3 regions of the Pseudoalteromonas sp. J010 genome follow, and region 2 is predicted to be linked to each of the others. Evidence: predicted binding sites of a transcription regulator. Region 2 holds the regulator's gene; each other region holds the start of a gene.
The links. The regulator sigma-54, encoded in region 2, starts transcription at its own class of promoters, with help from an activator protein. The targets are predictions, from matches to a motif close to GTTGGCACGNNNNTNGNNT.
Positions count from the first base shown of each region.

Region 1: a site for sigma-54 is predicted at 9,052-9,070, ahead of EAG18_RS10615 (BON domain-containing protein). Genes of this name have one in related genera too.
Region 3: a site for sigma-54 is predicted at 7,898-7,916, ahead of EAG18_RS01000 (LruC domain-containing protein). Genes of this name have one in related genera too.

Region 1 covers NZ_RDBW01000017.1:33,929-44,442, reverse strand. Annotated here, with positions in the region: gene EAG18_RS10665 (diacylglycerol kinase family protein) at 1-261, shown strand, start outside; gene EAG18_RS10660 (sigma-54 dependent transcriptional regulator) at 416-1,819, shown strand; gene EAG18_RS10655 (histidine kinase) at 1,836-2,051, shown strand; gene EAG18_RS10650 (ATP-binding protein) at 2,048-3,532, shown strand; gene EAG18_RS10645 (response regulator) at 3,522-3,971, shown strand; gene EAG18_RS10640 (response regulator) at 4,029-5,987, shown strand; gene EAG18_RS10635 (hypothetical protein) at 6,008-6,262, opposite strand; gene EAG18_RS10630 (hypothetical protein) at 6,246-6,683, opposite strand; gene EAG18_RS10625 (DUF883 C-terminal domain-containing protein) at 6,683-7,012, opposite strand; gene EAG18_RS10620 (outer membrane beta-barrel protein) at 7,814-8,389, opposite strand; gene EAG18_RS10615 (BON domain-containing protein) at 8,451-9,014, opposite strand; gene EAG18_RS10610 (mechanosensitive ion channel family protein) at 9,251-10,135, shown strand; gene EAG18_RS10605 (PA2169 family four-helix-bundle protein) at 10,309-10,514, shown strand, end outside.
Region 2 covers NZ_RDBW01000005.1:83,971-94,484, reverse strand. Annotated here, with positions in the region: gene EAG18_RS04370 (PTS sugar transporter subunit IIA) at 1-185, opposite strand, end outside; gene hpf (ribosome hibernation promoting factor) at 187-474, opposite strand; gene EAG18_RS04360 (RNA polymerase factor sigma-54) at 504-2,003, opposite strand; gene lptB (LPS export ABC transporter ATP-binding protein) at 2,050-2,775, opposite strand; gene lptA (lipopolysaccharide transport periplasmic protein LptA) at 2,772-3,326, opposite strand; gene lptC (LPS export ABC transporter periplasmic protein LptC) at 3,316-3,870, opposite strand; gene kdsC (3-deoxy-manno-octulosonate-8-phosphatase KdsC) at 3,867-4,418, opposite strand; gene EAG18_RS04335 (KpsF/GutQ family sugar-phosphate isomerase) at 4,418-5,389, opposite strand; gene EAG18_RS04330 (calcium/sodium antiporter) at 5,399-6,358, opposite strand; gene EAG18_RS04325 (ATP-binding cassette domain-containing protein) at 6,533-7,333, shown strand; gene mlaE (lipid asymmetry maintenance ABC transporter permease subunit MlaE) at 7,336-8,115, shown strand; gene mlaD (outer membrane lipid asymmetry maintenance protein MlaD) at 8,129-8,674, shown strand; gene EAG18_RS04310 (ABC transporter substrate-binding protein) at 8,677-9,363, shown strand; gene EAG18_RS04305 (STAS domain-containing protein) at 9,350-9,655, shown strand; gene EAG18_RS04300 (BolA family protein) at 9,661-9,918, shown strand; gene murA (UDP-N-acetylglucosamine 1-carboxyvinyltransferase) at 9,931-10,514, shown strand, end outside.
Region 3 covers NZ_RDBW01000001.1:215,999-226,512, reverse strand. Annotated here, with positions in the region: gene EAG18_RS01025 (polysaccharide biosynthesis/export family protein) at 1-1,084, opposite strand, end outside; gene EAG18_RS01020 (glycosyltransferase family 2 protein) at 1,393-2,415, opposite strand; gene EAG18_RS01015 (oligosaccharide flippase family protein) at 2,435-3,676, opposite strand; gene EAG18_RS01010 (sigma-54 dependent transcriptional regulator) at 3,883-5,337, opposite strand; gene EAG18_RS01005 (hypothetical protein) at 5,697-6,215, opposite strand; gene EAG18_RS01000 (LruC domain-containing protein) at 6,228-7,859, opposite strand; gene EAG18_RS00995 (hypothetical protein) at 8,208-8,942, shown strand; gene EAG18_RS00990 (WecB/TagA/CpsF family glycosyltransferase) at 9,129-10,370, shown strand; gene EAG18_RS00985 (sugar transferase) at 10,373-10,514, shown strand, end outside.

The sequences.
Region 1 (10,514 bases), on a different contig from region 2:
GGCGAGCCTATTTACGATGATGGTCTGTTAGATGTTACCATTTTACCTGCTGAGCCCTCAGGCGCTCAGAATTTAACTGTCGCTGAGCTCATTCTTCCAAAATTAGATGACGCATCATCTAATATACGCACAGCTCAGTGTGAAAAAATAAATATCGCATTTGCGACGGAGCAGCATTATGCGCTCGATGGCGAAATATTAAGTGCAAAAGACATTGAAATTAAGATCCACAAGCATGCACTAGACGTAACGGTACCTTAAGCAGTAAAAAACGTGTAATTCTAACTAGCATGATGAAAAGTATAAAATAAGGTATTGTTACGGTAATTCAAAATAGTTACTTGAGCCGTCAGATGTGGCGTGATTAACGAGGCTTTGTGGGATCAGCATTTGAGCAGTAGAGAGAGGGACTCAATTGAAAACCGTATTATTAGTTGATGATGACCATGACTTTGCCGATTTGGCATGTCGGATAGTAGAGTACCTTGGCCATCAAGCCTGTGTCGCCAGTGACCTTGCCGCAGCTAGGCAATGGCTTGAAAGCCAGCACTTTGATCATATTTTCTTAGATTTTATGCTACCAGACGGTAGTGGTTTACACCTAGTAGATGAGGTGAGAGCCGCTGGCATAAACACACCAATCACTATGGTTACTGGGCACCCATCTGTTAAAACTGCGTTGTCACAACTGTGTCATGATGGTCTGCATTACCTAACAAAACCAGTCGATGCAGACGACTTTAGAAATGCGCTGAGTCCGGTGAAGCAAAAAGTAAAACGCAGTGAAAGCCAAGCACATTTTGGTGTGTTGTTGGGTGAATCAGCAACAATGCAGCATCTTTATAAAATGATTGAGCGAGTAGCGCGTACAGATGCCAACGTCATGTTAATGGGGGAAAGCGGTGTCGGTAAAGAAATGTTCGCCAGAGCAATTCACAATGCGAGTGAAGTTGACGGTGAACTAGTCAATGTGAATTGTGGAGCAATTCCCAAAGATCTTATCGGTAGTGAACTGTTTGGTCATGAAAAGGGCGCCTTCACGGGGGCAAATGCGCAAAAGGTTGGGGTATTTGAACAGGCATTACACGGCACGTTATTTCTCGATGAATTGACAGAAATGCCGATAGAGCAGCAACCCAACTTATTACGGGTATTAGAGACGCAAACCGTGACGCGTGTAGGTGGGACCAAACCAATTGATGTGCAGTGTAGAGTTATATCGGCAACCAACCGAAGTGTTGAAGATATCGCTACTAATGATGTGCTTCGTGAGGACATTTATTTTCGACTGGCGGTATTTCCTATTCATATCCCCCCCCTAAGAGACAGAAAAGAGGACATACCGCTACTGGCAGAGCACTTTCTTCAAGGGCTAAATAAGAAAGGGAATAGCAACTTTGTGATAAAAGCAGCCGACATGGATAGGTTGGTTGAATATGACTGGCCGGGTAACGTAAGGGAGCTAAAGCATACAATCCATCGAGCCTATATTATGGCTGATTTGGACGAGCACTATCTCGTTTTTGATGCCAATTTTGCCTCACCGTTTGCGCAAGCTAAACGCATGGTTGAGCATGCCCAAGCTAATCAAACTTCGGTGCCACCACAAGTCGGCAGCTCTAGCCGAGTGCACAGTGCAGCGATGCCTACACCAGAGGTGAAACCAGGTAAAACAATTGAAGAAGTTGAAAGGGCGCTTATTTACCAGACCCTAGAGTCGGTTGATGGCAATAAAACATTAGCCGCCAGAATGTTAGGGATCAGTACCAAAACACTATATAACCGCTTGAATGCCTACGAGGGAGAAGCACAAGCGTAAATGAGCAGGAGGAATAATGAAACCACTTGATCGAAGCGAACTTGCCACAGTAGTACATGATGCGCGCAAACCTTTGAATCAGATCTCTATGAATGCGGAGTTGGTTAAGTTGATAGTTACTCAGCCTAACTCGGAGCAACAGATAATTGATATAGCTAACACCATTATCAAAGCGACAAAAGAGTGTAGTGAATTATTGCAGATGCTGGTGGAGCAAGGAAGTGATGAGTGAACAAAACTGACAAGTCAGGCCGCTTGATGAATTTAAGTAACAGAATAGGGTTCATTTGGGTCGCTGTTTTAGCAAGTGTAGGCGTCGTTGCATCTAATGCGATGATAGGGTTTAACAATGTAAAAGAGCTAAACCTCGTCCAAGAGAGTATTCGCAATACCAGTGAAGTGATGATGTCGTTGGACCGGCTACATATCGCGATGTTGAATGCTGAAGCGGGTCAGCGCGCTTTTTTAATCTCAAATCAAGAAAGCGATTTAATGCCGTTTAAGCGTGCGCTATCTGATTTAGATAGCAGCCTACTTAAGGTCGCTCAAAGCCGCTCCGAAAGTGAAGTGCAACAACAAAAAATTAATCAGTACGTAAATGGAGTGAAAGAGCGCTTTACCGCATTGCGAAGCACAATATTGGTCGCGCGCAGTGCAGCGGAAGTGAATGAGTCTCGCTTACTTGGGCGCACCATAGAGTCGGGTGGCGCATTGCGAGAAGCGTACACAGACATTATGTCTGCTGAGGCAGATATTAGAACAGTGCAGCTCAATCAGCTCAAACGGGTACGTAAAGAAGCGCAAATTAACATCGTAGTGTTCACTTTACTCAGTGCAGTGATGATATTTGCTATCCTGACTTTGCTTATTGTTAACTTACGCAGTGCTAAAAGAGCAAAAGTGGAGCTTGAGAAAGCAAATAGTGAACTAGAAGAGAAAGTTAAGGCAAGAACAGATGTACTAGAGCATTATGCCGAAGAGCTGAACCGAAGTAACCGAGAACTGGAAGACTTTGCCTTTGTTGCTTCGCATGATCTTCAAGAGCCACTGCGAAAAATTCGTGCCTTTGGTGACAGAATCGAGAAGAACCACAGCGAGCAGCTTGATGAAAAAGGTAAGGACTACTTAGCTCGAATGACAAGCGCAGCAAAGCGCATGTCAACGCTTATTACAGACTTGTTAGAATTATCACGAGTAACAACCCGTGCAGAGCCATTTGAATCACAAGACCTAAACAAAGTGATGCAGTTTGTGCTGGATGACCTCGAAATAGCGATAACAGAGAGTAATGTGATATTAAATGTAGCGCCATTGCCAACAATAAAATGTGATGCAAGCCAGATCCATCAGCTCTTCTTAAATTTACTCTCAAATGCAATTAAGTTTAGAGTGGAAGGGCGTGACCCAATTATCACCATTGATGTCGAGCAAAGTGCACTTGCGACGCAGGACGCTTTTACCTTTATTATTGAAGATAATGGGGTTGGCTTCGAAGCTGAATATGCGGAGAAGATTTTCTCGCCGTTTCAGCGCCTTCATAACCGCAAGCAATACGCCGGAACTGGTATCGGTTTAACCGTATGTCGGCGTATCGTTGAGCGACACGGCGGTGTGATAGCTGCAAACAGTGAAAATGGTAAAGGTGCAAAATTTACAATTACTTTACCTATCGAACCCGCACCAATGATCCAGGAACTAAGAAATGAACTATAAGAAATCGCAACCAATTCATATTTTGATGGCAGATGATGACGAAGATGATCGCCTACTTGCTCAAGACGCCTTAGAAGAAAGCCGAGTGTTAAATGCTTTTCAGTTTGTGAGAGATGGCGTTGAGCTTTTAGAGTATTTAAGAAATGAAGGTGATTTTACCGACAAGGTGAAGTACCCAAGACCAAATCTTATTTTATTGGACTTAAATATGCCCAGAATGGATGGTCGAGAGGCATTACAAGAGATCAAAAAAGACCCCAAATTGCGCTCTATTCCAGTGGTGATATTGACAACTTCAAAAGAAGAAGAAGACAAGCTTAGAGGTTATGACTCGGGTGCCGCGTCATACATCACCAAGCCGGTAGACTTTGATGGCTTGGTCGACCTTATGAAAAATTTAGGAAAGTATTGGATTGAAATAGTCGAATTGCCTAATTAATTTGTATTGCACATTTGTTATTTTGGAGCAATTAGCATTATGTCAGTGGAGGGCGATATGACTAAAGACGCTGTGAGTGAAATCAATGTCTTGCTTATCGAAGACGATGAAGATGATTACATTCTAACGCTGGACTACTTACAATGTATTCCTAATTTTAAGTTTAATTTGGTATGGCAAAGTCAATATCATCAAGCGTTAGATGCGCTGGAAGGCAATACGTTTGACCTTTGTTTGCTTGATTATCAACTAGGTGCACAGACGGGGTTAAGTGTTTTAGAGGAAGCGAGGAAGCGTCAGGTTCATACGCCGATCATCATGTTAACAGGGCAATCTGATGAAATACTGGATAATGAGGCCTTGCGAGCTGGTGCTGAAGACTTTGTACTTAAGTCTGAAATCAGTAGTCCACGTTTTATTCGCTCTATTCGTTATGCCTTAGCACGTAAAGAACTGGAGCGTGAAAGGTTAGAAAGGTTGCGCGTTGAATCAGATAGTCGTGCGAAAGACCGGTTTTTAGCACATCTTAGCCATGAGTTGAGAACCCCTTTAACTTCCATTCTTGGATATACAAATTTATTACTATCGCGAGAAGAGCTACAAAATATCAAACCAGAGCTGTCTATAATCAATAATAATAGTGAGCACTTACTTAATTTATTGAATGATGTGCTGGACTTGTCCAAATTGAAGGAGAATAAACTTGAGCTAAACAAGCAAAACACGTGCTTAAATAGCTTTTTGAGCGACTTGTATAGCTTATTCAGAATGGCAGCTGCTAAGAAGGGGTTAAGCTTCAGCATTGTTGCGACAACACCACTGCCACAAGACATTGAGGTGGACAAAACTAGGCTCAAGCAGGTGTTGATTAATATCATTTACAACGCCATCAAATTCACCAGCTCAGGTTTTGTCACTGTAGAAGTTACTTTTACGCAACATCATAGGTTGCAATTTAACGTAGTTGACACTGGCATTGGGATCCCAGAAGAAAAAATAAAACGGATATTTAAGCCTTTTGAGCAGGTACAAAATGTCACTACGCGAACCAATGAAGGAGCAGGGCTTGGGCTGGCTATTAGTTCGGCTCTGATTAAACTGATGGGTGGAGCACTCAATGTAGAGTCTACGCTGGGTGAAGGGAGTAAGTTTCGCTTTGATATTGCACTCAATGTTGATGAAACACTAGAGCTTGCACCGCTGTCATTGAATAAAATGCACAATGACAATGACTGTTCACTTCCTTCTGACTTACAGGGACATATTCTGATAGTTGAAGATATTGGTGAAATTCAAATGTTATTGCGTACCTTAATTGGACAAGTGGGAGCGACTGCGGATATTGCCAACGACGGTGTAGAAGCGCTCGCTTTGTTAGAACGTGATGCTGCAAAATACGATTTGGTTTTGATGGACTTACACATGCCACGCATGGATGGTCGCGATACTATTGTCGCCGTGCGTGAGCGAGACATCAACTTACCCGTTGTTGCGTTAACCGCTGCTGCTCAAAAAGGCACTAAAGAGGAGCTGGTGGCGCTGGGCTTTGATGACATGATGAGTAAACCTATTAATGTATCTGACTTGGGACGGTGTCTGACGGAGTATCTCTCAGGCGAGCAGCGGAATTCTTCAGCCGAGATAAAAGAGCCTCCCAATGCGCTGACGTTTTTAGTTGTTGAAGATGATAGTGACACCAGAAACTTACTGACATTACTGCTTAATTCACTTCAAATAAATGTGGTATCAGCTGACTGCGCCCATAGTTGCTGGCAAGAGTTTAGTAGTCATAGAGAAGGTTTTTTTGATGCAATTTTATTGGACATTGGTCTGCCAGACAAATCAGGTCTGACATTGGCAAAAGAAATAAAAGCGCAATCACCAGAGCAGTATATTGTTATTGCCAGTGGCTATGACCCTGAACCAGAAAAGCTAGCTGAAGCAAAAATTGATGATGTCATGCTAAAACCTATTACCTTGAACGACTTGAAAGAGATTCAAGAAAAATTGCCATGAATTTGGAAGTGGCACTGGGCTTAAATTAATCCTTGTGCCACTCTTTGGAGTAAAACGAGTTTTCGAAGCGCCCCAATTCGTCCATATTTAGCGCTAAGCGCGCCAAACAAAAATGCAGATAACATGCCTTGTGGTGAGCTCATCGTGTCACTCACCGCCTTATCCACCCTAATTTGCGTGAGCCGGGCTCGTTGCTTCGCATCAATCAGTTTACGCTTTTGTGCCACAACGTCTTGTTGTAGCTTGTCGACAATAAACTCAGCGAGTTTTGTCATTGCTGCCTCCCGTGTCTGCGAGCGTTACATTAAATCCAGAAGTCAACTCGGTGATGCTATTGTTGAAGAGCTTTAGCCCTGTGACTATCAGGTAGTAGATCACAGCAATATTAATAGTTAACACCACTCCGGCTGAAATAAACCAACTAAGACCTGCATAAGTAAGTGCATAAGCAAATAATACATGAAGGCTTGCCCATACCATGGCGGTAAGTATTAGTGAAAAGCAAATTAGCCCTAGTGCGATACACAAGGTCTTTAAATTGGCGCGAAACTTTGCACCAAATAGATTAAGCTTTGACTCTAGAATATGCTGATAACTTAAAAATAGTGATGTCAAAGCTTGTTTTAACTCAGCGAGCGCTGGAGCGCGCTCGTGAGGTGCTTGACTATCTCTGGTGTGAGCTTGGTCCTGCATCATTATTTTTTCCTCAGTAACATAGTTGCCAACATACCTAGAGAGAAGGCGATCCCTGCAGTTTTAACCGGGTTTTCTTCTGCATATTTTTTAACAGTAGAGTTATTCCATGCTTGGGTTAACTGCTTGCGCTTAGCATCGATGGTTTCACCTGAGTGATGGCTCTTTTCTCGTAATGTGGTCTCCGTACGTGAAGCTGAGGCATGGAGTGAATCCACGGACGCATGTAAAGAATCAGCAATCTGATCTGTTAACGGGTGACTTGAGTCTTGGCCATTGGCTTTTGGCCCATTAGTATTTTTTGCTTCTGATTGATTAGCTTGGTTACTCATAACAGCTCCTTATTTATTTAATTCACAGTTACAGTTGCAAGTGTTTTGCCATTATTTAGTTGTTAAAAATCAGTGGTTTATAAATGTGCTCTGAAGTTTGAAGCGTAGGAGTTACAATTTGTGTAAATATTGCCTGGAAGAAGTACATGGTGTGTATAGTTACCGACTAGTATTAATACTTACTCGATTGGAAGGCGAAAACTGACGCTCACTGTGCTAAGACTTGCTTATCTTGTAACAACTAAACAGCAAGGTTTCTCTAGTCTACTGAATATAGGTAGCTTGGCGTGAGCAAGATGTGCTGCGGTGCTGTTGACAAGGTGTCTCACTTCAAACTAGATGACTTGATTTAGGTAATAGGTACAAAAAGGGCGCTATCAGGTGATAGCGCCAAACCTAAGCTCTTGATAATACAGCAAGGAGTGAGTCAAAGGGGAAATAATCGGGAGGCTATATTAATACCAATTAGCCCTGTTACTTGCTCAATTTGATGGAGTGAACCTGACGCTCACTGCGTTGTCTACAAGGTTTTTTCGTCTCAAAACAGACCACTTTATTAAGAAATAGGTACAAAAAGGGCGCTATCAGGTGATAGCGCCAAACCTAAGCTCTTAATAATAGAGCTAGGACTGAGTCAAAGGGGAAATAATCGGGAGGCTATATTAATACCAATTAGCCCTGTTACTTGCTCAATTTGATGGAGTGAACCTGACGCTTATTGCGTTGTCTACAAGATTTGCTCGTCTCAAACCGACCACTTAATCAAGATAATTAGTATAGAGCCATTTTTGTTCAGGTTGCTTAAAATTGATACTCAACAGATACAGCTGCTACGTCCATATCTGGGTCAATATCATCTTCGAGTTCATAGCGAGTGTATTCTAAACGCACGTTAACGCTTTCATTTAGGTGAAACTCAACACCTGCCCCGTAGAGCCAATCACCACCTTCCATGCTAGAAGAAACGCGGCCTACCGCTGGAATGTCAGCATAAATATCTGCGTCCCATTCAAGCCAACCGCCTTTCGCGTATACAGAGAAATGTTCGTTTAATGGCGCGGAAATTCGAGTTGACAAAGATATGCCATCAATTTCCGCTGAATTATCAATATCACTTGCTTCATCAAAATTTTCGTAGGCTAGCTCGAAGCTCCAGTAAGGGTTAATTTTTGTCCCTACGTACGCTTTAAGCATCGATGAGTCGTCATCGAACGAGGTATCATTTTCGCGGTCTTCCCACTGGAAGGAGTATTGACCATAACCAATACCAGTATAAATTTTATAATCATCTAAACCAAAATCAGAGTCTGCGTGAGCGGCCGTTGAGGCTAGTCCAAGTGAAGCTAGAAGTGCTGCAGCGATAGTTAGTTGTTTCATCTTTACTCCTTAAATCAATATTAGTATTTGAGGGGGAAGTGCCCCCTCTAGGTAAGTGTGTTTATGACTTTTTACTGATACGTAAGTTATCTTCTACGTCCTTAACATCATTGGCATTTTTTGCGATCTGTACGGCTAAATCGCGCTCTGCTTCGCTGCCAACGTGGCCTTCTAAGGTGACGACGCGATTTTCAACATCGACATCAATGTCGGTGCCATCAACATCGGTATCAAACAAATAACGCGACTTAATTACAGTTGCGATTTTGGCATCAGTGAAGTCTGTGTCACTGTCATGATCGCGCTCTTTTTTACGCTCATCCGACATATCAACAATGGTTAGTTCATTATCTACGTCTTTTACACCATCAATACCAAGCACTAACTCTTCGGCAAGCTTTTTGTCTACAGAGTGCTCAACTTCACCAGTTAGCACAACCACACCGTTTTTGACGTCTGTATTAATGTCGAAGTTATTTAATTCGCCGTTAAATAGTAAAGTTGCTTCCGCTTTACCATCAATCCATGCGTCACTCGCTTCTTTTTCCCAAGAATTATCTGTAGCAAATGCAGAAGCGGTAGTTAATGACGATACAAGTACTGTTGCAATTAATGTCTTTTTCATAATTTAAACTCCTTTAATTTCGTAGTCGCAATGAATAATGCACCTACTGTGCCAGTATTTAAGTTGTTGATTTTTAGTTTGTTTTTGTTTTTTGTTATGAGGGGGAGAAGAATTTACCGAGAAAAAAAGAAATTCATATTGTAAAAATTACTTTTTAAATGAATGTTGAATTAATAAAACAAGGAATGAAAACTGCATTTTCTGTTATGTACTTCTTTATATAGGAATAGCAGATAATGAATATAGAAAAATTTTGGACATTAATTAACGATAAGCTTATTTCTTGGCTTGAGGCAGCTGTACAGCTGCTTCCCAATTTGGTGTTAGCTCTAGCAACGCTACTAGTATTTATAGTGCTTGCTAAGGTTGCCTCAGTATGGTTCTCAAAAGCGATTAGTAAAGCGGTAAAAACTGATCAAGTCGCAACACTTATCACGTCAATATTTAAAATCTCTATTATTGCCATAGGTATTTTCTTCGCACTAGATATAGTCCGGCTCTCAGGCGCCGTAATGTCATTACTCGCAGGGGCGGGGATTATTGGTTTAGCAATTGGCTTTGCGTTTCAAGATATGACCGAAAACTTGATAGCGGGATTTGTAATGGGAGTAAGAAAGCCCTTTGTTGTGGGTGATATTATTAAGACCAAAGATTGTTTTGGTACCGTGAGCAAAATTAACTTGAGAAATACCCTAGTAGAGAACTTTTACGGTCAGTTGTCATATATTCCCAATAAGATCCTATTTAAGAATGAATTACAAAATTATACCAAGTTGGGCAAAAGGCGGATCGAAATACCTTTTGGCATTTCCTACTCAGACGACCCTGAGCATGCAAGAAAAGTGATTGTAGAGGCAATAAACGAGCTGGATTTCGTTGTTAATAAGCAAGAGAGTGACGTTTACGCTGAATCGTTTGGAGATAGTTCGATAAATCTATTGCTATGGTTTTGGGTGGACTACCCTAAAGAGCCGGGCTTTATGCTTATCAGGCATCGCGCGATTTGTACCATTAATAAAGTGTTGGCTGATAATAATATCCTTATTCCTTTTCCAATTCGCACACTGGACTTTAATGCAAAAGGCGGCAGCGAACTTGGTGCGCAATTATCACGCGAATAAATTACATGCGGTTTGTAAACTTTTCATTTTCAACGGTGGGGATTTCTTTAAAGTGTTTATAAATCAATAATTTAACTTTTGGCATCTAAACTGCATTAGTTAGGTCGGCAATGACAAAAAGTGTTTTAACACACCCAAGTCAGAGTAAATTTTTAGTGAAAGGAGAGTTTTACATGGCAGAGTCTAATTATGATTTAGAGCCGGTAAAGGCACTTATTAAGGTATTGAATGGCGGTGTTGAATTTTACACCGAAGCGAAGAAAAAGCTTGATGATATTGAACTCAGTAGAATATTTGACCAAATGATTGTAGATAAAGCACAAGCTATTTCGGATCTGCAACCATTTGTTTTGATAGATGAGGGTGAGATTGAGACTGA
Region 2 (10,514 bases):
CCTTTACCTATACCTGTACTTCCCAGCTTTTCTCGTGCCATAAGGGCATCTAAGATAGTGTGCTGGCTGGTATCAGGGATTTGGCTATGCGCTAATTCGCTAATGTATTCGAGAATACGTTTTTTGCTACTAAAAAGGACCGCAGCTTTGCTACAGTCCTTATTCACTAATTCACTTAATTTCATTTTAGTGTCGAGTGAGCTTCTCTTTGTGTTTAATTACTTGACGGTCTAGTTTGTCAATCAGGCCATCAATTGCTGCATACATGTCTTGATGCTCTGTTGATGCAAATAGCTCGCCGCCATTTACGTGCAATGTTGCTTCTGCTTTTTGAACTAGTTTTTCGACATCAAGGATCACATGAACGTTATTGATATGATCAAAGTGCCTCTCAAGCTTCGCAAACTTATTGGTGACATAATCTCTTAAAGAGTCAGTGATTTCTACATGGCGACCAGTTAAATTTAGTTGCATAAGCATTTTTCCTTCTTGTGTTTAACGTCTTATATCAAGCTTTTACGCTGATTTGACGGTGGAATGGCTAGGGATTCACGATATTTTGCAATCGTGCGTCTCGCTACCTTAATTCCTTGTTCAGCTAAAATATCTGCAATCTTGCTATCACTTAATGGTTTAGCAGTGTTTTCCGCAGCTATTAGCTTCTTGATGAGTGCTCGTATTGCTGTCGAGGAGCACTCACCTCCATTTTCGGTACTGACATGGCTTGAGAAGAAATACTTCAGCTCAAATATGCCCCTTGGTGTGTGCATGTACTTTTGGGTGGTGACACGAGAAATAGTAGATTCGTGCATATCAACCATCTCTGCGACATCGTTTAACACCATAGGTCTCATCGCTTCGGGGCCATGTTCAAAGAATGCCTGTTGTTGTTGCACAATGCAATTGGTAACTTTCAATAAAGTGTCATTGCGACTTTCTAAGCTCTTAATAAACCACTTTGCTTCTTGAAGGTGTGAGCGAATAAACTGGCTATCAGTACTCGATTTAGCAGTTCTCGACATCGCAGCGTAGTGGTCATTTACTCTAATCTTAGGCATCGCATCAGGGTTTAGCTCTACAACCCAGCGGCCTTTCACTTTTTTTACCGACACATCTGGAATGACGTATTCGGGCTCTTCATGAATAATACTCGCAGCTGGCTTAGGGTTAAGACTGTGGATCAGCGTCATAACTTCTTTTAGCTCAGCTTCTTTTAAGCGTGTTTTTTTCGCTAAGGTACGGTAATCACGGCTAGCAAGTAAATCAATGTGCTCGGTCAGGATCATCTTGGTTTCGGTGATCCACGGTGTGTCAGGTGCAAATTGATTTAACTGAATACATAAACATTCTTGCAAACTTCGTGCAGCAATACCGACAGGGTCAAACAACTGGATACGTTTAAGTACGGCTTCGACTTCATCCAACTCTACCGGCTCTTCACTGTTTTCATCATTGATACTTTCTAAAATATCTTCACAGGAAAGCGTTAAAATGCCAGACAGATCTACCGCTTCGATGATGGCAATAGCAATGGCTCTATCTGTTGGGCTAAATGGCGTAAGTTCTAGCTGCCACATTAGGTAGTCGTGTAGTGATTCGGAAGTCTCTCCCTGGTAGACGTTATCATCATCAGGTAAAGGAGCTGCGCTTGATGCTGGTGCAGCACTCATATATTCATCCCAAGTCACATCCATGGCAAGATCATCACTAACCGTTTCTTTGCTCATGGCGGTATCTGAGTCCATTTCATACTCGCTGACAGGCGCTTCATCTGAGCTTTGCTGACTATCGTCCGTATTATTTTTATCTTGGCTGTGTTGTTCAGTACTTTCTGCGTCAGCGGTATCGCCTTCTTCCACTTCCAATAGTGGGTTGCTGTCCAACGCTTCTTGTATTTCTTGCTGTAGATCCAACGTACTAAGCTGCAACAGGCGTATGGCTTGTTGCAGTTGTGGAGTCATTGTAAGTTGCTGCCCCATGCGCAGCTGTAATGATTGCCTCATGTATCTCTAACAATCCCTTTTAACAGTTATTAATACTACGTCTTAACTATAGCTTGAATTGTTCGCCTAGGTAGACATCTCTTACGGTTTGATCCGCTAAAACATGTTCTGGCGTACCAGCGGCGATTAATTCACCGTGTGAAACGATGTAGGCTTTTTCACATACGTCCAGCGTTTCTCTTACATTGTGGTCGGTGATCAGTACACCGATCCCACGATTTTTAAGGTGCTCAATGATTGTCTTTATATCTAACACTGAAATTGGATCAACGCCAGCAAAAGGTTCATCTAACAAGATAAACTTAGGGTTAGCGGCTAAAGCACGAGCAATTTCTACCCGTCTTCTCTCTCCTCCAGATAATGCCATCCCTTGAGAATCACGGATGTGTTGGATATTAAATTCATCCAACAACTCATTCAGCTGAGCTTCTCTTTCAACTTTAGACAAATCTTTGCGGGTTTCCAAAATAGCCATGAGGTTTTGATATACCGTTAGCTTCCTAAATATGGATGATTCTTGAGGTAAATATCCAATCCCTAGGCGTGCGCGACTGTGCATCGGGAGTAGGGTGATATCCTCATCATCGATTTGTATAAAGCCTTTGTCACTTGGTACTAAGCCCACAATCATATAAAAGGTAGTGGTTTTCCCCGCACCATTAGGGCCAAGTAAACCAACGATGCTACCTGCTTCGACACTCAGTCCTACATTTTTGACAACTTGGCGACCTTTATAGCTTTTTGCCAAGCCTGTTGCTTTGAGCTCGCTCATGAATTGTTACCTTTTTCCTGTGGATCTTCACTTTTTTCCACGTTGGTGTCAGATTTCTTTTCAACAGGAACCAAAATTGTTCTGACCCGAGAGTCGCCCTGTTCAGAGCGTTCGGCACTAATGAGTTGCTTTTCGATATGATAAGTAATGACTTGTGCACTACTTTTTTGACCCGCTTGCGATATTTCAGCATTGCCAGTAAGTACTAATTTTAATTCGGCAACATCATAGCGAATTTCATTAGCCGCTGCGCGTAAGGTTGTACCATCTGCCTGAGCTTCTTCAAAAACCGCAGGGTTGCCAGTAGCAATTAGTAGCTGCTTATTTGAACCAAGCTCAGCGCGGCGGTGCACTTCCAAACGATCAGCATTGATTTTTCTTGTGCCATGAATAATGACAACGTTTTGCTCGAAAATGCCTATGTTACTTTGCAGTTGAGCTTGCTGACGGCCAGCGTCGATAATGACTTCATTTTGCTCTGCAGCAGCTGCGAAAGTGGAACTTGCGAGCAAGCCGACGAAAACTAATTTGTTAATTATTTTACTGGTCATAATAAATTGTCTTTGTATGGTTGATGAGCTCAATCAGCTGTTTTTGCAAGTCTGCATGTAGGCCTTTACCGGTAATTTTAAGGCTAGGGCCTGTGATAATGACGGGGTGTTCTGATTTCATCAACTTTTGTTTAATTTCAACCCTGACATTGTCGGCATTGATAGTACTGATCATTGCGTCTGGTGTGAGGTTTTTTGCTAAAACATCCCCTTCTAAAATCAGGGTGTTGTTCTCGTATAATGTGGCTTCCAATGCGCTTATCTGCCAATTTTGCTCACCGTTATATAATGTAAAAATGGGTTTTGCAAAGTGGCTAAAACCAAGATCTTGATAAAGTTCCATTTTATCAGCAGTCACATGGTAGTTTAGTAAGCCATTTTCACTGTAGGTAGTCTGCTCTAATGCGGTCGCCACATAATCGGGCTTAGCAAGTGGTTCATCGTCACTTTTCTTGTTGGTTTCTGATGCGTTAAACATCGGCGACCACAGCCAAATCATCAGCGCACTAAAAGTAATGAGCAGAATGACACGAAGCACAGTCATGTACTTGACCCTGTAGTGGTAAGAGGGTGGTTTTGGCTGAGCATGAGCAGATCTGTTAACTCTCTGACGGCGCCAAAGCCTCCCGGCATCAAAGTGGTATAGTGGGCAATGCGTTTTATCAGCGGATGTGCATCATTCACGGCGACAGCAAAGCCAACTTGCTCCATCACTGGCAGATCAGGGCCATCATCGCCAATATAGGCAATGTCTGCATCCTTCAGGTTAAGCTGCGTTTTTAGTGCTTCATATGCCACTAGCTTGTTTTCTTGACCTTGGTAAATATGCGTTACATTTAAACTAGTCATGCGTTGCTGAACTATTTGTGAATGTCTACCTGTGATGACCGCAACCTCAATACCGCAGTTTACTAGCGCTTTGATACCGAAGCCGTCTTTGGTATTGAATGCCTTTAATTCTTCACCGTTATTACCTAGATAAATGCGTCCGTCAGAGAATACACCGTCAATATCACAAATTAAGAGTTTAATTTGAGTTGCTTTTTGCCAAGCATCTGTTGAGATATCTTGATAAAGGTCGCTAAACTGCATCATAGCACTCCCGCTCTAAGTAAATCTTGGGTATTCAATGCACCTACAGGGACATTATTCTCGTCAACCACAATTAGTCCATTGATGCGTTTATTTTCCATAATATTTAGCACCTCAGCAGCGAGCATATCGGCACGTGCGGTGGTACTTTTTGCGGTCATAACTTGTGTGATTGGCGTTGTGTGAATGTCTACTTTTTGTTCTATGATACGGCGCAAGTCACCGTCTGTAAAAATACCTTGCAATTGTGTCTGCTCGTCGACAATCGCTGTCATTCCAAGACTTTTTGCAGACATTTCGAAAAGGGCTTCTTTGACGGTACAGTTGCTTCTGACCATAGGAATAGCACTGTCTTTGTGCATGATGTCAGCGACTGTGAGTAATAGTCGTTTGCCTAAACTTCCTCCCGGGTGAGAAAGCGCGAAATCATCGGCAGTAAATCCTCTGGCTTCAAGTAGAGCAACAGCTAATGCGTCTCCCATAACCAGCGTTGCTGTGGTACTTGCTGTGGGCGCTAATCCTAGTGGGCACGCCTCTTTTGACACTTTAACGCAAAGGTGAACACTGGCGTTGCGAGCCATGGTTGAGCTTGGGTTGCCTGTCATAGAGATCACAGGTGCACCTAAACGTTTAATTATCGGTAAGATTGAGATAACTTCTTGGGTTTCACCTGAATTTGATATCATCAAAACCACATCATCTTTGGTGATCATACCTAAATCGCCATGGCTAGCCTCACCTGGGTGCACGAAAAAAGCAGGGCTTCCTGTGCTGGCGAGTGTAGCGGCAATTTTATTTCCAATATGACCTGACTTACCCATACCAATAACAATAATTCGACCTTGGCAATTAAACATTATTTTACAAGCTTGCTCAAACTGTTGATCGACAAACTGCTGCACTTCCTCTATTGCTGCAAGCTCAGTAGCAAACACTTGATTAGCAGATTCAATAAATGGGGTCGTTGTCACGTGTATTCCTTAAATGATGTAGTAAATATATCCGATAAAGCAGGCGAGTAACAAACCACCTTCAAAGCGGTTGATACGACGTTTACCAGTAATGCTTAAGCTCATAATAAGTAGCAATAGTGTTGCACCAAGCATAATAAATATATCACGAGCCGCGATATTGGTATCTAATACAGAGGGATTGATGATCCCCGCAATAGACAGTACCGCAAGGATATTAAAAATATTCGAACCAATGATATTACCTAGCGCTAAATCGTCTTCATTTTTTAATACGCCAGCTACACAGGCTGCGAGTTCAGGTAAACTGGTTCCTACCGCGATGATAGTTAACCCAATCAATAAGTCGCTCATCCCAAAGTACTTTGCAATATCAACAGCTGCACCCACCAGATAATCGGCGCTAACGGGGAGCAAAATCATACCAACAACAAGCCAAAAAATAGCTTTTTGTGTGGGGACATTATCCGGCACCTCTTCACACGCTTCACTAACGAAAGGATCGTCATTGCTGTTGCCGCTGCGTTTGGTAATGATAATTAAGGTAAGGAGAAATGCTGCGAAGCCAATAAGCAGTAATATACCTTCAACAAAACTAAAGTTATTGTCACTGACAATATACCAAGCTCCCAAGGAAACAATGATAAGAAGTGGCATTTCTCGACGTAAAATTCCTGAGCCAACCGAAAGCGGTCGGAGTAAGGCGGTGATCCCAAGGACTAATAGTATATTGGCAATGTTAGAACCTACGGCGTTACCAACGGCTGTGTCTGTTTTATCTGCAAGAGCGGCCTGTGCAGCAACCATCATTTCGGGGGCTGAAGAGCCCATGGCGACAATGGTTAAGCCAACAATTAATGTTGGTACACCAAAGTTTCGAGCTAAAGCTGCTGCGCCAAAAACGAAGCGGTCGGCACTCCAAACCAGTGCAATAAAGCCAAGAATGAGAATAACAAACGATAAAACCATGAACCTCTAGCCAATAGGATTAAAATTTCGTTAGATACTACCAAATGCGCCTTGGAAAGTATAAGCAAACCGTCACATTTAACGACTTACAAAATTTTACCAAAACGATTTTCCATCTTGTTTGAAAAAAAAGTATCATACTCCGATGAATATAGTCTCGATCTGGAGAGCGACTTGTCGCAATCAATTGTAGAAATCAAGGATGTAACCTTTTCCAGGGGTGAAAGGATCATCTACAAAAACATGAGCTTTTCCGTACCAGAAGGCAAAATCACCGCAATAATGGGGCCAAGTGGCATAGGTAAAACGACTATGCTGCGATTGATCGGTGGCCAGTTAAAACCTAATAGTGGTGATATTCTTTTTGCTGGAAACAGTATCCCAAGCATGTCCCGTAGTGAATTATATCAAGCAAGAACTCGCATGAGCATGTTGTTTCAAAGCGGCGCCTTGTTCACCGACATGAGTGTCTTTGACAATGTCGCTTTTCCTTTGCGCGAACACACGGAATTGTCAGAAGAGCTCATTCAGTTAGTGGTATTGATGAAGCTGCAAGCAGTAGGTCTGCGTGGTGCAAAGGATTTAATGCCAGCAGAGCTTTCTGGCGGCATGGCAAGGCGTGCCGCTCTAGCGCGCGCAATAGCGCTTGACCCCGAACTTATCATGTATGATGAGCCATTCGCTGGGCAAGACCCGATTTCGATGGGGGTGTTGGTACGTCTAATTAAGTCACTAAATGAAGTGTTAGGTCTATCATCCTTAATCGTGACTCATGATGTGACAGAAGTGCTGAGTATTGCAGATCATGTTGTCATTATCGCTGAGCAAGGCGTGATAGGTGAAGGGACGCCTGAGCAAATGCTAAAACATGACTCAGCGCTAGTGCAGCAGTTTTTACAAGGGCTTGCCGATGGCCCCGTACCATTTCACTTCAATGCCCCTGATTATCAACAAGCACTGTTGCAAGGAGAGTAGAGTTGGTCGATTTTCTACAAAGAATAGGTCATAAAACACTAAGTCGCTTTGCTGCTCTTGGTCGTGCAACCAATATGCTATTTGGGGCGTTATTTAGTTTACCTAACTTTCGCAAAGGTACGCCGCTATTAATCAAACAACTCTACATGGTAGGTCATCAGTCACTGTTGATTATTATGGTCTCGGGGTTATTTATTGGTATGGTTTTAGCGCTACAAGGCTATACCGTATTAGTAGGATATGGCGCTGAGGATAGCCTTGGGCCGTTGGTGGCGTTGAGTCTACTAAGAGAGTTAGGTCCCGTTGTTACGGCGCTCTTATTTGCTGGGCGTGCGGGTAGTGCACTGACTGCTGAAATTGGTTTAATGAAAGCAACTGAGCAATTATCTAGCTTAGAGATGATGGCTATTGACCCATTAAAGCGCGTTATTGCACCACGATTTTGGGCAGGCTTTATCAGTATGCCACTGCTTGCGTTGATATTTTCAGCAATCGCTATCTTAGGTGCACATTTGGTTGGGGTGGATTGGTTAGGAGTCGATTCTGGTAGCTTCTGGTCTATCATGCAATCACAGGTATCGTTCCAAAAAGATATTTTAAACGGTCTTATTAAGAGCTTCGTATTTGCACTATTGGTGACTTGGATCGCGTTGTACAAAGGCTATGACTGTGTCCCTACATCTGAAGGGATAAGTAAGGCGACGACAGAGACAGTAGTACACTCTTCACTGGCTGTACTTGGCTTCGACTTTGTATTAACAGCGGTTATGTTCTCAAGTTAAAAGGTTTTAAAAAATGAATACACGGAAAATTGAAATTTTAGTTGGGCTATTTGTAGCGTTGGGTGTCGCTGCATTTATCATGTTAGCGCTCAAAGTGGCAAACTCAGGCTTGAGTGGTAATGGTGAAACCTACATGCTGCAAGCTAAGTTTGAGAATATCGGTTCACTGAAAACACGTGCACCAATCAAAGTGGGCGGAGTTGTTATTGGCCGTGTTGATGGCATTCAGATACACCCGCAGGAATTTGTACCTGTGGTTTCGATGAGTATCGACAAAAACTATGAATGTCAGTTTTCTGATACTTCATCAGTTTCTATATTAACGTCGGGCATTTTAGGTGAGCAATATCTTGGTATTTCTCCAGTAATTGCCGCTGAGTCAGCTAAGCAAAAGTGTTTAGGTCAAGAAGTGACGAGCGAAGATAGTGTTGATCTTGAGTCTCTCTTTGGGGTGGAAACAAAAGCGCTTAAAGACGGCGATATGATCACAGACACAAAGTCTGCGCTTGTATTAGAAGAGTTGATTGGTCAGTTCCTATTTAATCAAGGGAGCGAGTAAATATGTTAATGAATCTTTATACCAAATGCCTGATTTGGCTGGTTGCCATTATGGTTACGATGTCATTGCAGGCAAAAGAAGTGGACTCAAGCGATCCATATAAAATGGTTGAGCAAGTTGCAGCACAAACTTTTCAGCGTGTAACAAAAGAGCAGAGCATTATCGAAAAGGATAAAGAGCACCTACGTGTTATCGTCGAAGAAGAGCTTTTGCCTTACATCGATTACAAATATGCCGCATATCGCGTTTTGGGATCCTACATTCAAACAGTACGTAACATTGAAGATAAACAGGAAAAAGCAGCTGCAGTTGAGCATATTAAAACTTTTATTGAGGTGTTTAAAAGCTATCTAGTAGCAACGTATGCAGGTGTGTTTACTCAGTATAAAGATCAAAAAGTAGAATTCGGTGAACACCGGCCATTTGATAAAGAAGATATTGCTATTGTAAAAACAAAAATAGTTGAGGCTGGTAAACCGGATATTAAAATTGATTTTAAAGTTAGGCGCGGTAAAGACAATGATTGGCGTGCCTTTGATATGATGGCAGAAGGGATCAGCCTATTAGATGCCAAACAAAGTGAGTTACATGGTATCTTGCGCCAACAAGGTATTGAACATGTGATCCAGTTGTTGGACAAAAAGAGCAAGCTTCCTGTGCAATTTAGAGGGGATGATGGTGACGCCTAAAATTTCATTCACCGAAAGTAAAGGTGAAATCGTGTTAACTGGTGAACTAACAAGAGCGAGTTTACCAAGCGCACTGAAACAGTCGGCTATCGTTCAATTGCTGAAAAATGCACAATCAACCGTCTATTTTGACCTTTCTAAGGTCTCAAGGGTTGACACCGCGGGCTTAGCTTGGTTAATTCACTCTTTAGGTCAATTAAAGCAGCGCGACATTCGTCTCGAGCTGAGAAATACACCTGAGCAACTACAAAATTTAATGGAGTTGGGGCAGGTGACAACCCTATTTGAGTGAGTCTAATGGAAACAAATCAAGTCGAAACTTTATTAAAAGATGCGCTATCGCTTGACGAAATTATCGTAAAAGCAAACGGTAGTCACTACGAAGTCATTGCTGTTGGAACGTGTTTTGACGGATTAAGAAGGCTAAAAAGGGAACAGTTAATTTATGGACCACTAATGGATACCATCAAAGATGGGACTATCCATGCGGTGAGCATTCGCGCATTCACGCCTGATGAGTGGCAAAAAGAGCGTAAATTTATTCTTCCACAATAACGGGGTGCCGCAATGGATCAGTTTGTTATCCAAGGTGGCACCACTCTTGCCGGTGAAGTCACTATTTCTGGGGCTAAAAATGCAGCCCTTCCTATCCTATTTGCTGCGCTATTAGGCGAAGGTAAAAGCCGTTTTTCTAATGTACCGCACTTACGTGATATCGGTACGACAGAAGCATTACTAAAGACTCTAGGTGCCGAAGTGGAGTGGGATGGCGACACGCTTGAAATCAACGGCGCGACGGTAAACAATGTGCTTGCTCCTTATGATCTGGTGAAGCAGATGCGCGCATCGGTATTGGCGCTCGGTCCTTTGGTGGCTAGATTTGGTAATGCACAGGTATCGTTACCCGGTGGTTGTGCTATTGGTGCTCGTCCTGTTGATCTACATATTTCAGGCCTAGAGAAAATGGGTGCAACCATCAAAGTTGAGAATGGTTATATTCATGCAACGACAGAAGGGCGATTGCGTGGTGCAGAGATCTTCATGGAAACGGTCAGTGTTGGTGCGACCGAAAACTTGCTGATGGCTGCCACACTTGCTGATGGTAAAACCGTATTAGAAAATGCTGCCAGAGAACCTGAAATCATCAACTT
Region 3 (10,514 bases), on a different contig from region 2:
GGTTATTGCTCACCAACGCCACACGTCGAGGGGCATTAGTGTAGGCTTTGCCACCAACACAGTTTGCAGAGATAGCAGCTTGAAGTAAACGCGTTCCATAGGGTAGGTTGCTAGAAAAACGTCCAATAGCTGCATTGGAGTTGCTCATTGCTGAGTCAATTAAATTTGACATAAACACCCTGAATCCTTTTGGTGTTATTTGTGACGGTCTAACTAAGTGCGGTTGAAAGCAACCAGTACTCGGCACTATCACTTGATCGCCAGCAATCAACGCATAATCTTTAACAGGTTGACCGGTTAGTATGCCGCTGAGGTCAGCTTCAATCTGCCAGCCTTGTCTGATTAGTATCACTTGATCAAGCTTTGCGTCAGGACGGATCCCAGCCGCAGCTCGGATAGCTTCAGACAGCAAGCGTTGGTTAGAATAATCACCAGAGGCACCAATGCGCTCTTCCATTACTTGCTCTGGTAAAGCAGAGTTAATAGTCACTCGTCCGGGTTGAAAAACAGCACCGGACACAGGAACTTCTATCGCTGCCCAATTTAACACTTTAACGCTGACATCAATGGTATAAGCTTTGAATATTTTTGCTTTCGTTAGGGTCAACTCTAATTTTTGTGCTAACTGGTGACTAGTTAAGCCCGACGCTTTTACTGCGCCTGCGACCGGCAAGAAAATGGAACCCGTAGTATCGAGAATATAACGGCCGTTAAAGCCCTCACCATACTCCATGCTCAGTTCTATCAAGTCTCCAGGGCTTAAGGGTAGGGACTCTGATGAAAGTGAAGTGGTGACGGCATGTAGCATTTGTTTTGAGTCAGGTAAGAGTAATGGTTTGTCGACACGAAAATTAGTGGGGGCAGCGAATTGTTGTGCATCAATACAATCAATATTGGTGGCAAACACGGAACTTACGGCTTGGTGTTTGATTGCTTTACCGGTAGCGTTTGGATAGCCATAAAACTGCATATCGTCATCTTCAAGCTCCACTAATGCAGCGTTGTTAGCGCATCCCAGTAATATCCCACTCACAAGGGTAACTGTAAGTGTCTTTATCCATGTGGCTTTATGTACATGTTTCATAGTGGGCTCCTTGTGGATGCGTTCACTTTGGTTGTTGCATTAATTAGACCAAGTTAATGGTTTAATACAATCAAAACCCAGTTGTATTACCATCATGTTGTTACTTCACCATTTTATATTAAATAAAAACAATAGCTTATTAGTAGTTTGCTGCTAAAGGTTATATGTAGTGTGCCTTTACGAGTTGCAACTAAGCTGCTGCACTGAGAAGCCCACTTTTTCTTCTATATTAGTAACTATATGCGGCATTTTGAGATTTGCATTGCAAAATGAAAAAGGCCAGCTGAGCTGGCCATAAGGTCGAGGGCTTATGCGGTGGTGCGTTTTTGTAATAGTCCGATGGTGCGCATCGTTAGTCGCTCAATGGTGGAATAGACTTTATTGGGCAAAATGCACAGCAGTGAGCAACACCAGGTTACTGTAGTTCTGGTTGGTTCTTCTGTGAGTATTCTCCAGTTAGTCCAAATCGCTTGATGAATCAGTTTTAATGCTTGGAATTTATTCCGTGACTGCAATGCTCGGCGGCTGAGATATCTGAGTTGATAGGCCTGAGCCAAAGAACCAAACTGCTCAAAAAACCAAGCATGTTTTTTACTATTTTTATTTATAGCGTACTGCCAGCTTTTGAATTGATTTGTTAAATTAGCAGACAAACCAGATGCGTTTACACGATAAAAAGTCAGTGGTTCTTCAATACCTTCAAATTTCCATTGAGTGTTTAGTGCTATGCGCAGCCATGTCTCGATATCTTCTGACTGTTTTAAATTTTCATCGAAATACTGGCGCCAGCTTCGTTTTCCGTCATTAAATGCGATCTGGCTAAGTACATCTTTTCTAATGACAGGCGCAGAACCATTGCCGATAGGATTTCTACATAGTATGGTTTTAGCATTGATGTGCTTAAGTGATGGAAATTGTCCAATACCTAATGGTTTGCTCTGCTCATCGACAAATAAAGAAGGGCAGTAGCTAACCCCTAACTCATAATCACGATCTAAGTGATATACATGCTTTTCAAGCTTTCTAGGATCCCAAAAGTCATCAGCATCAAGAAACGCAATATATTTACCACGTGCAACACGGATCCCAGTATTTCTAGCCCCGGAAAGTCCTCTATTTGGTTGGCGAACAATTTTGATCCGTGCGTCTTTATAGTCAGTCAAATAGTTCAATGTGTTGTCTGTACAGCCATCATCGACACAAATAACTTCAAAATTCTTAAAGGTTTGATTCAACACCGAGCAGATACACTCATCAATATACTTTTCGACATTGAACATCGGGATAATGACACTTACTTTTGGATACACCTTATTTTTTGAACTTTTCATAGTACTCTCCGATAAGATTTTAAGCTGGATCAGGCTGTAGATATCTTGATGTGATATCAGCTAAAGGAAATAGAAGCCAAACTATGCTGCCGCCTAATAAGGTAACAGCAAGTTGAACGGGTGAACTGGGCATAACAATTGCGACGCTAAGTAGCGATACGACTAATGCAAACACGCAAAAGTGGCAATCTCGCTTGTACTGTGCTTCGCTTCTAAGCACTGTGGTGTAGGTGTCGACCCATACTGAGCTTACCGCCACAAGACACAGTAACGATGTGGTATCAAAACTGCTTTGCCATTGTGACGAAAATAAAATTGGCACGTATACTGGCACTGCTAGGGCTTGAATCATAAATATGCTTGATACTGCAAACGTTGTTATAAAAATAAGCTTTTGACTATTGTGGTCGCTGTTGTTTTGGAGTGCACGGCGGCATATAAACGGATATAGCGCGCTGGTGTAGGCTTGACTTATCGACATCGCCAGCCCAATTCCTGCGCTTTTTGCAAAACTGTAGATCCCAAATAACTCCGGCGTTAATAACCGTGCAGCGATAAAGGTATCCATGTTTATTCTTAAAGACCGCAAGATTTCGCTGATGGCGAGTTGCGATGAGGACTTAAGTAATAAACGAAAGGTGTCTTTGTGATAACTCAGTTTGTGTGAAAGGCAAGGTACGAACGAAAAACACGCGAGCCACAGAAGGGCGAAACACCACTTGGCTATGACTACAGCCATCATGTGCGCGTCAAAATAGAGAGCAACAGCAATAGTGACATTTTCAACAATAATGCACGCGCTACTTATTAGGCTGAATAAGCCCATTCTGTTACTACGTTGAAGAAGAAAAACGCGGGTACTTACTGCGGGAAAGGCAAGATATGTGAGTGCCATTAAAGCAACTAAAGCGAATATATCATGCTCTGGAAAAGCCCATTGTGCACTCCATCCTATGGCAATTTGAATGAGACATAGCGACGTACAAAGCAGCCATTGTATCAACAAACCATTTCCTAAAAATAATGGGAGCGATTCATCCGAGGCGCGAATTATTTGCACGCCAGCGCCAGAGCGAAGAAGCAATCTAAGTACTTCATGGATGGTGAGAGCAAGCATCACTGCACCATACTCTGTGGGGGTGAAATACACCGCCATGGCCATGATGCTAAAAAGTCGAGAACCTTTTGCAACGACTTCAGCACCAACCAAATATGAGGTGTTGGATACAAGAATACTTGATGTGCTTTTTGGATTACTCATAGCAGGCGGCCTCTAGAAACTATGGGTATACAGTTCCAAGAAGCATGCCAAATAGAGGTTAGATAGTAATTTTGTTTATCTTCTTGATTCTTATTGATTTTTTATTTTTTTTTCAGGACGGTGAAGAAAATTTGGATAGGAAAATCGCACTTTGCGAATTTTATCTTTTGCAAAGTGCAATTCATTTTACGTGTACTAAATTAATGCTATGAAGTCGCCTCTGACCATTGCTGTATCTTTCTATATAAGGTAGAGGGGCTAACTTCTAATAAGCTCGCTGCTTTTACGACATTGTCATCACATAAAAGCAATGCTTGTTCAATGGCAACACGTTCAACTTCCGCTAAGGGCGCTACGTTTTTACTCTCTTTTTGAATGCTAGTGGAATCTTGTCCTATCGGTGGAATGTCAGCAGCCTTTGGGTTCAGTTCGGTTTTAGTAACCAAGGGGGCTGGGGTATCACCAGGAAGGTGCGCTTGAACAACATCATAATCTATTAATGGCCCGTCTGACATCACAACAATGCTATGCACAAAGTTTTCTAGTTGGCGCACGTTTCCTGGCCAGTCAAACTGTAATATGAGTTGCTCTGCACGGTCAGAGAACCCGACAAAAATTTTATTTTCTAATTCGCTAAATCGTTGTAAAAAGTGTTGTGCCAGTAGTAAGACATCCCGCCCCCTATCATGCAGTGGCGGTAAATCTATAGAAATAACATTGAGCCGGTAATACAAATCTTCCCGAAGATGATTCTCTGCAATGGCTTGATAAGGATCCCTATTGGTAGCGCAAACAAAGCGGACATCGACTTTTTCAGTTTTAGCACTGCCTACCTTTTGAAACGTACCAGTTTGCACAAAACGTAAAATTTTAGCCTGTAAAGCTATATCCATTTCTCCTAATTCATCAAGAAACAAAGTACCACCATCGGCCTCAGAAGCTGCGCCATCACGATTGGCAATTGCACCAGAGAAGGCACCTTTGATATGACCAAATATTTCAGACTCCATAAGGTCTTTAGGGATCGCGGCGCAGTTCAAGCATATAAAAGGTTTATTACTGCGTTCACTTGAGTGGTGAATGGCCTCTGCTGCAAGTTCTTTACCCGTACCGCTTGGTCCCGTGATGAATACATTTGCTCTACTTGGTCCTGCTTTTTCTATTGCTCTATACACGGTTTGCATGGCAATAGAATCACCAACAAAGCGATGAAACCCTGTGCGGTATTCGCTTTTGTAGCGTGCAAGGCTAGAGCGTAGCATATTGCGCTCGGCAATCAGCATCTTTGTCTGTAACGCCTGTTCTATCGTTAATTTAATGCTATCAATTTCGAATGGCTTTTGTAGGTAGCCCCAGACTTTTCCTTGGTTAATGGCATGGATCAACCCATCCAAATCTGTAAATGCAGTAAGCATAATACGTAAAGTATCAGGGTATCGCTCTGCTACTTCACCCAGGAACTCTATCCCTGACATATTGGGCATCATTTTATCTGAAATGACCACATCAATTGGGCGCTCCTCAAGTAGTGCAAGCCCTTCCTCACCACTGTTTGCAGTAAGAACTTCGTATGGCTCGTCTCTTAACGCCCTGATTAGGGAGCGAAGTATAAGCGGCTCATCATCTACAAATAGTAGCGTAATATTGTGTATTGGCTCCATTAATCTCTCACTACTTTGGCTTTCCTGTAACTTATTTATAGCAGCTCAACGGCTATCTAATCAAAAAGAAGTGCTGTTTAATTACACATATTTAATTATGGTCTATCTAAACCGAAAAAGCTGCACTTCTAATCCAGAAGCGCAGCTGTCATCGGGGCGAGGGCTTATTGGCCAGAGTTTTGCAGAATTAACGCGGTTCTGGTTACCGTCTTTTGTGCCAAATCACGTTAACACTATGCTCTTCGGTCAACTAATGATGTATAACTTCATCAAGTTATCCCCAAAGCGCCCCTACAGAGCAATAAGTTGATGAGAGCTTTATTACAATGCGTTACCTCATTCTTAACCTCCCTCGTTTATCAGTAAAACTGATGGCTAATCGTCGATTGCTTTTCTACCGGTACTAGTAGGTGATTGTTCTCCAACATGCCATCAACACTGATCAACAGGGTCTTATAGTGAGCAGGAACATCGAGGTTAAGGCCAAGTTGTCCCGCTGAGTTAAATCGAGTAGTCGCTAACAATGACTTTTCCACCATTGCTTGCTCATCGTACTGGATTACGCGACTCTTTAACGCATAGACTTTTACTGTTTTAGTTGCCAAAGAGGCACCAAAAACGTCATTGCCACTTAAATCTAACGTAACGGCACTACTGGTTTTAAAAGCAAACTTAGGTTTGACATGAAGCTGCTTGGATGTTGCTGCGGTCGAGCTTAGCAGCATGGGATCCGGCTCATACTGGTTGGTTTTAATTTGAGAAACAGGTTGAGATGCTGTTTTTATCTCAGTTTCGTTGTTTGTATCGCCGTCACTGCATCCGAGTAAAGCCAAGCTTACGAGCATAAATAATTTTGTCTGTTGGTTATGTATTTTCATCACAGCCTCCGATTACTGTTCACTATACGTATGTGTTGTTCTTTCGTTGGTGAGATACCAATCTTGTGCCTGTTCACCGTTGCTCTCGACCCACTGCTCATAGTCTGGATAAGCCCAAACAACATCAATATATTCTCTTGGGTAATTCCAGTCTTCACTGATCATTAATGCCCAAGATAGGTTTTCTGCTGTTCTGAAGTAGCGACCACTGGCTGCATCTGAGGTATCATCTTTTCTACCAAGTCGACTATCGTCAAATAAGTCAGTTGGTGGATAATCAGCCATATGTACTTCCCACGAGCGATCCCAACTGCGATATAAGAAAAAGTCGAAGTCTGCCAAAGCCAAAGCGGAAATGCTGTAGTCGAACTTTACATCGAGTGTAAATGGTACTGGGCTGAAGTTGTCGCAACTCATGACCGTGTTAAAGTGGGAGCAGCTGCCTGATTGTCCAGTTGTCGTAAACACATGAGTATTGCGCCAAAGTGTAATAACTGCATTTGATTGATATTCTTCTGCGCGTTTTTCATAAGTTTGCCCATCTATTTGGATACTTGCTTCTCCAATTAAACTTGGTTCAGAGTCCATCAACCTCAACCCGAACCCGTTATTGTTAGCCGCACCTCTGGCTGTTATAAAACCATTTAAAATAAAGCCACTTACTTGGTTATCTGCGTCATAGGTGATCCGAATTTGCTGTTTGACCACCAAATCATTGAGGTCATGGTCGCCACGATTCGGCCAATTATCTTCAAAAGCGAAGGTGGCTATCCCCGTTTCTGATGGGAAGTACTGGCTGGATACACGGTCATGATCATTTGGAAACTCATCTTGGTCATCAGGCACACCATCAGCATCACTGTCGTTCGTCTCTGGCATGGGGTTTAGATTTGTAGCAGTAATGGCGCTAGCAGGTGAGCTTTTCACACTGAACAGAGCGTCGTTAAAGTCATTGTCACCCCATGTTCTTGGTAAGTCTTCAAAGCCTATTACGACTTCGTCTTGCTCCTCATCATAGAGTAAGACACAGTGTTGCTTGAGTGACTCATCAGCTTCTGGATTTAAATTGGATAAGGAATAGTAGTAAGGAACTTTGAATGGTTTAACCCCAGTGTAATACCAAAAGCCATTTGCCGCGATAAAGAAACCAATGCTAGTACCAGCGGGAAACTCACCAATACTTACCCGGTGCCCATTGGTTAAATGTGGGTAGCTAAGATTGGGAAACACGATGGTCTCTTGCACTTCTTCAGGTGACTGTGGTGGATTTTCTGGGTCAAATGTGAAGTACCCAAAAGAGTTTTTATAGCCAGCGCCCTCATGAATAAATGTGATAAATACTTCAGCGTCTTCGGATAAATGAATTGTTGAACCTTGGTCGCCGGTGATGAAAGCTTCGTTTATACGCCTTTCAGGGAGTGCATTGGCGATCCGCTGAAAAAACTCTGGTGTGTATTCCCCACGATTGTAGGTAAGTTGATCAGGCTTTCCGGTATTTTGGTTATAGCCTAGTGGCCAAGGTTGGCCAGAGTTGAACTGCCATAAATAGTTACCACCTTGTTTCTCTACAGCAAAAGACGCTGTACTCAAGCATAGTGTACTTGCTACAAACAACGACTGCGATAATAAAGACCTGTTTTTCATAATTGCCTCCGTGGGCAGAGATGGAGATACAGCTCACAACGCAGTTATCATGCCAAAATGAAAAGTTTTTAATTATTAATGTGTTACGTGTTTTGGTGTGCTTGTGATTTGAATTTTTCGCATTTTGCAGTGCAGTGTGGTTTGCACAATGGTGAAAAAGATTAGAAAGTCATAAAGCGCATCAGTTAGCTTTCTATATTGCGGCTCTAGTTATCGAGTTTGTTTGAAGTCAGAAATAATAAAAGTATTTTAAATCAGTTTGTTACTGCGTTTTGTTTTGTTCGAAAGGTTTGTTATTGGCAGCTGGAGTGGTATTTGCATACCTTTATATCACCTCGGAGGTGATCTATGACAAACGACAACATACTCATATTCAGCATAGCCTTGAATGGTTATCAAATTCGATACCGCCGCCATCTTGCAAGCCAGCGGCGTTACGCTGAGCGCATGGGGTACGACTACACTGTGATCACAAAGCCTTGGGTGACAAATCTTGGTGCGGAGTGCTGCTGGTTAAAGCTGTATCTATTACGCTCAGCGCTGGCGGCTGGCTATGACTATGTGTTGTTTGTCGATGCCGACGCTTACATTCAAGACTCTTGTCCCAATCTATCGAGTGTTATTAAGCCTGATAAGTTTTTGTTTATGGCAAATGGTTACAGCGGCAGGCTAAACTCAGGGGTGATGTTAATGAAGGCCTGCCCCGAAGCGTTGTTGTGGCTCGATAGTATTATCAACGCTATCACTGAGCCTGTTGTCGATATCGAGTCAGTAGGGTGGGGAGAAAATGGTCATGTCATTCACTTTGCTAAAAATTGTGATGGACTTGAGCTATTAAACGAAAAATGGAATAACACTAAAAGCCCACAGTGTTCAGACTATATTAGACATTATAATTACGGACCGATGAAAAATTCAGTAGTCGACCGATTATTTCACAAATTAATATTTAAGCTTTCAAAGCTATTGCTCCACTGCAATTTAAATAATAAGTCAGAAATGCCGCTTAAATTAAAAACGGTAAAAGAACGCATTCCTATATTATTCCATCGTGTCATTTCCGAGTACAAACACTTTTCTTGAGGCCCTATAGGCCTCTTTTTTTATCTGGTATTTGTTTTTTAATTTCATTTTTTAATTCGGAATTACTTTTGCATTTTGCAACAAATTTACTCTGATATTTATATTTTTTTATTTATAAACAATGAGTTATAGGTTTGGCACGGTAATCGCAAAACTAAGACAAAGCAAACCACACTGAGGTGGATTATGAAAGTCTTAGATTTTGAAACTCAAGTCTCTAGTTCGAAAAGCACACGCATATTCGCGGTGATGATAGCTTCTTTGCTACTGGTACTCCTTATGCCTCTATATGCCGTTAATGTGGTCATAGCGGTTTTATGCTTTTGTACACCGATAAAGAAAAGATCTTGGATGGACATAAGCGGATGTAGGGTAGAGTTGTATCAGTGGAGTAAAGGCATATTTGTTGATAGCGCTGCATTATTTAATGTCATCAAAGGAGACATTGAGTTCGTGGGAAACCCGCTGGTGAGAGACAATGTTTCTATCCCAAAAGTAGATAACTTCCGCTCGCCGTGTAGCAAATCAGGATTATTTGATTATCTACAGCTTCATAGCCTTACCGGATTAAAGGCCGAAGACCCACAGGCACTGCTTAATAAGCAGGTACAACAGAGCGCCTTGGCCGACCTTGTCATGGTGTTTAAGATTCTCATCTGCCGACTGCTTTTTTCAGGCAAGACACTTGACCACACGTCGCGTCCCGTTTTTGGTCTGCCATTCAGTAATTGTCAGATGGACGAGGCGGTTTCTTGGGTACTTGACAGCACGGCATCGCAAACTTGTCGTACCGCGTTTTTTATCAATGCGAATTCTATCAACCTTGCGGCTGAAAACTCTGCGTTACGCTCAGCGTTAAAAAGCAGCAACTGTAACTTTATCGACGGCTCGGGTATGCGCTTAGCTGTAAGAAAAGTTGGAGTGCAACTAGCTGATAATTGCAATGGTACAGATATGCTCCCGCAACTTTGCGAACGTATGGAAGTGTCTGGAAAATCAGTATTTTTACTTGGTGCAAAACCCGGTGTTGCTGAAAAGGCGGCGCAGTCCCTACGTCAAACATATCCAAATTTGCGGATCGCAGGGTCACACCATGGCTATTTTGACGATGATGAAGCTGTGATTGCGCAAATCAATCAAAGTAAAGCAGATATCGTGCTGGTGGCATTAGGCTCACCTCGTCAAGAGATATGGGTAGATAGCAATAAACATAAGCTTGAAGCCAGCTGTGCGCTAGCGGTTGGTGGATTATTTGACTTCTTTTCCGGTGATGTTCCAAGAGCACCACTTTGGCTGCGTGAGCTAGGACTTGAGTGGGTTTGGCGATTAATACAACAGCCTAAAGCTAAGTTTCACCGCTACGTTATTGGAAATCCGATATTTTTATTCCGTGTTTATATTCTGAATCAGGCATTGAGAGGGCTTTAATCATGACTACTATCAAAAAATTATCAACCAATATGGCATTTACTCAAACTGCAACCGCGCCCGACTCAACCTCTGTGCGCGACGGTCGTCACCACGGTATCCCTGTCATGCTACAAAGAGCAATAGCTGGACTCGGTATGCTAT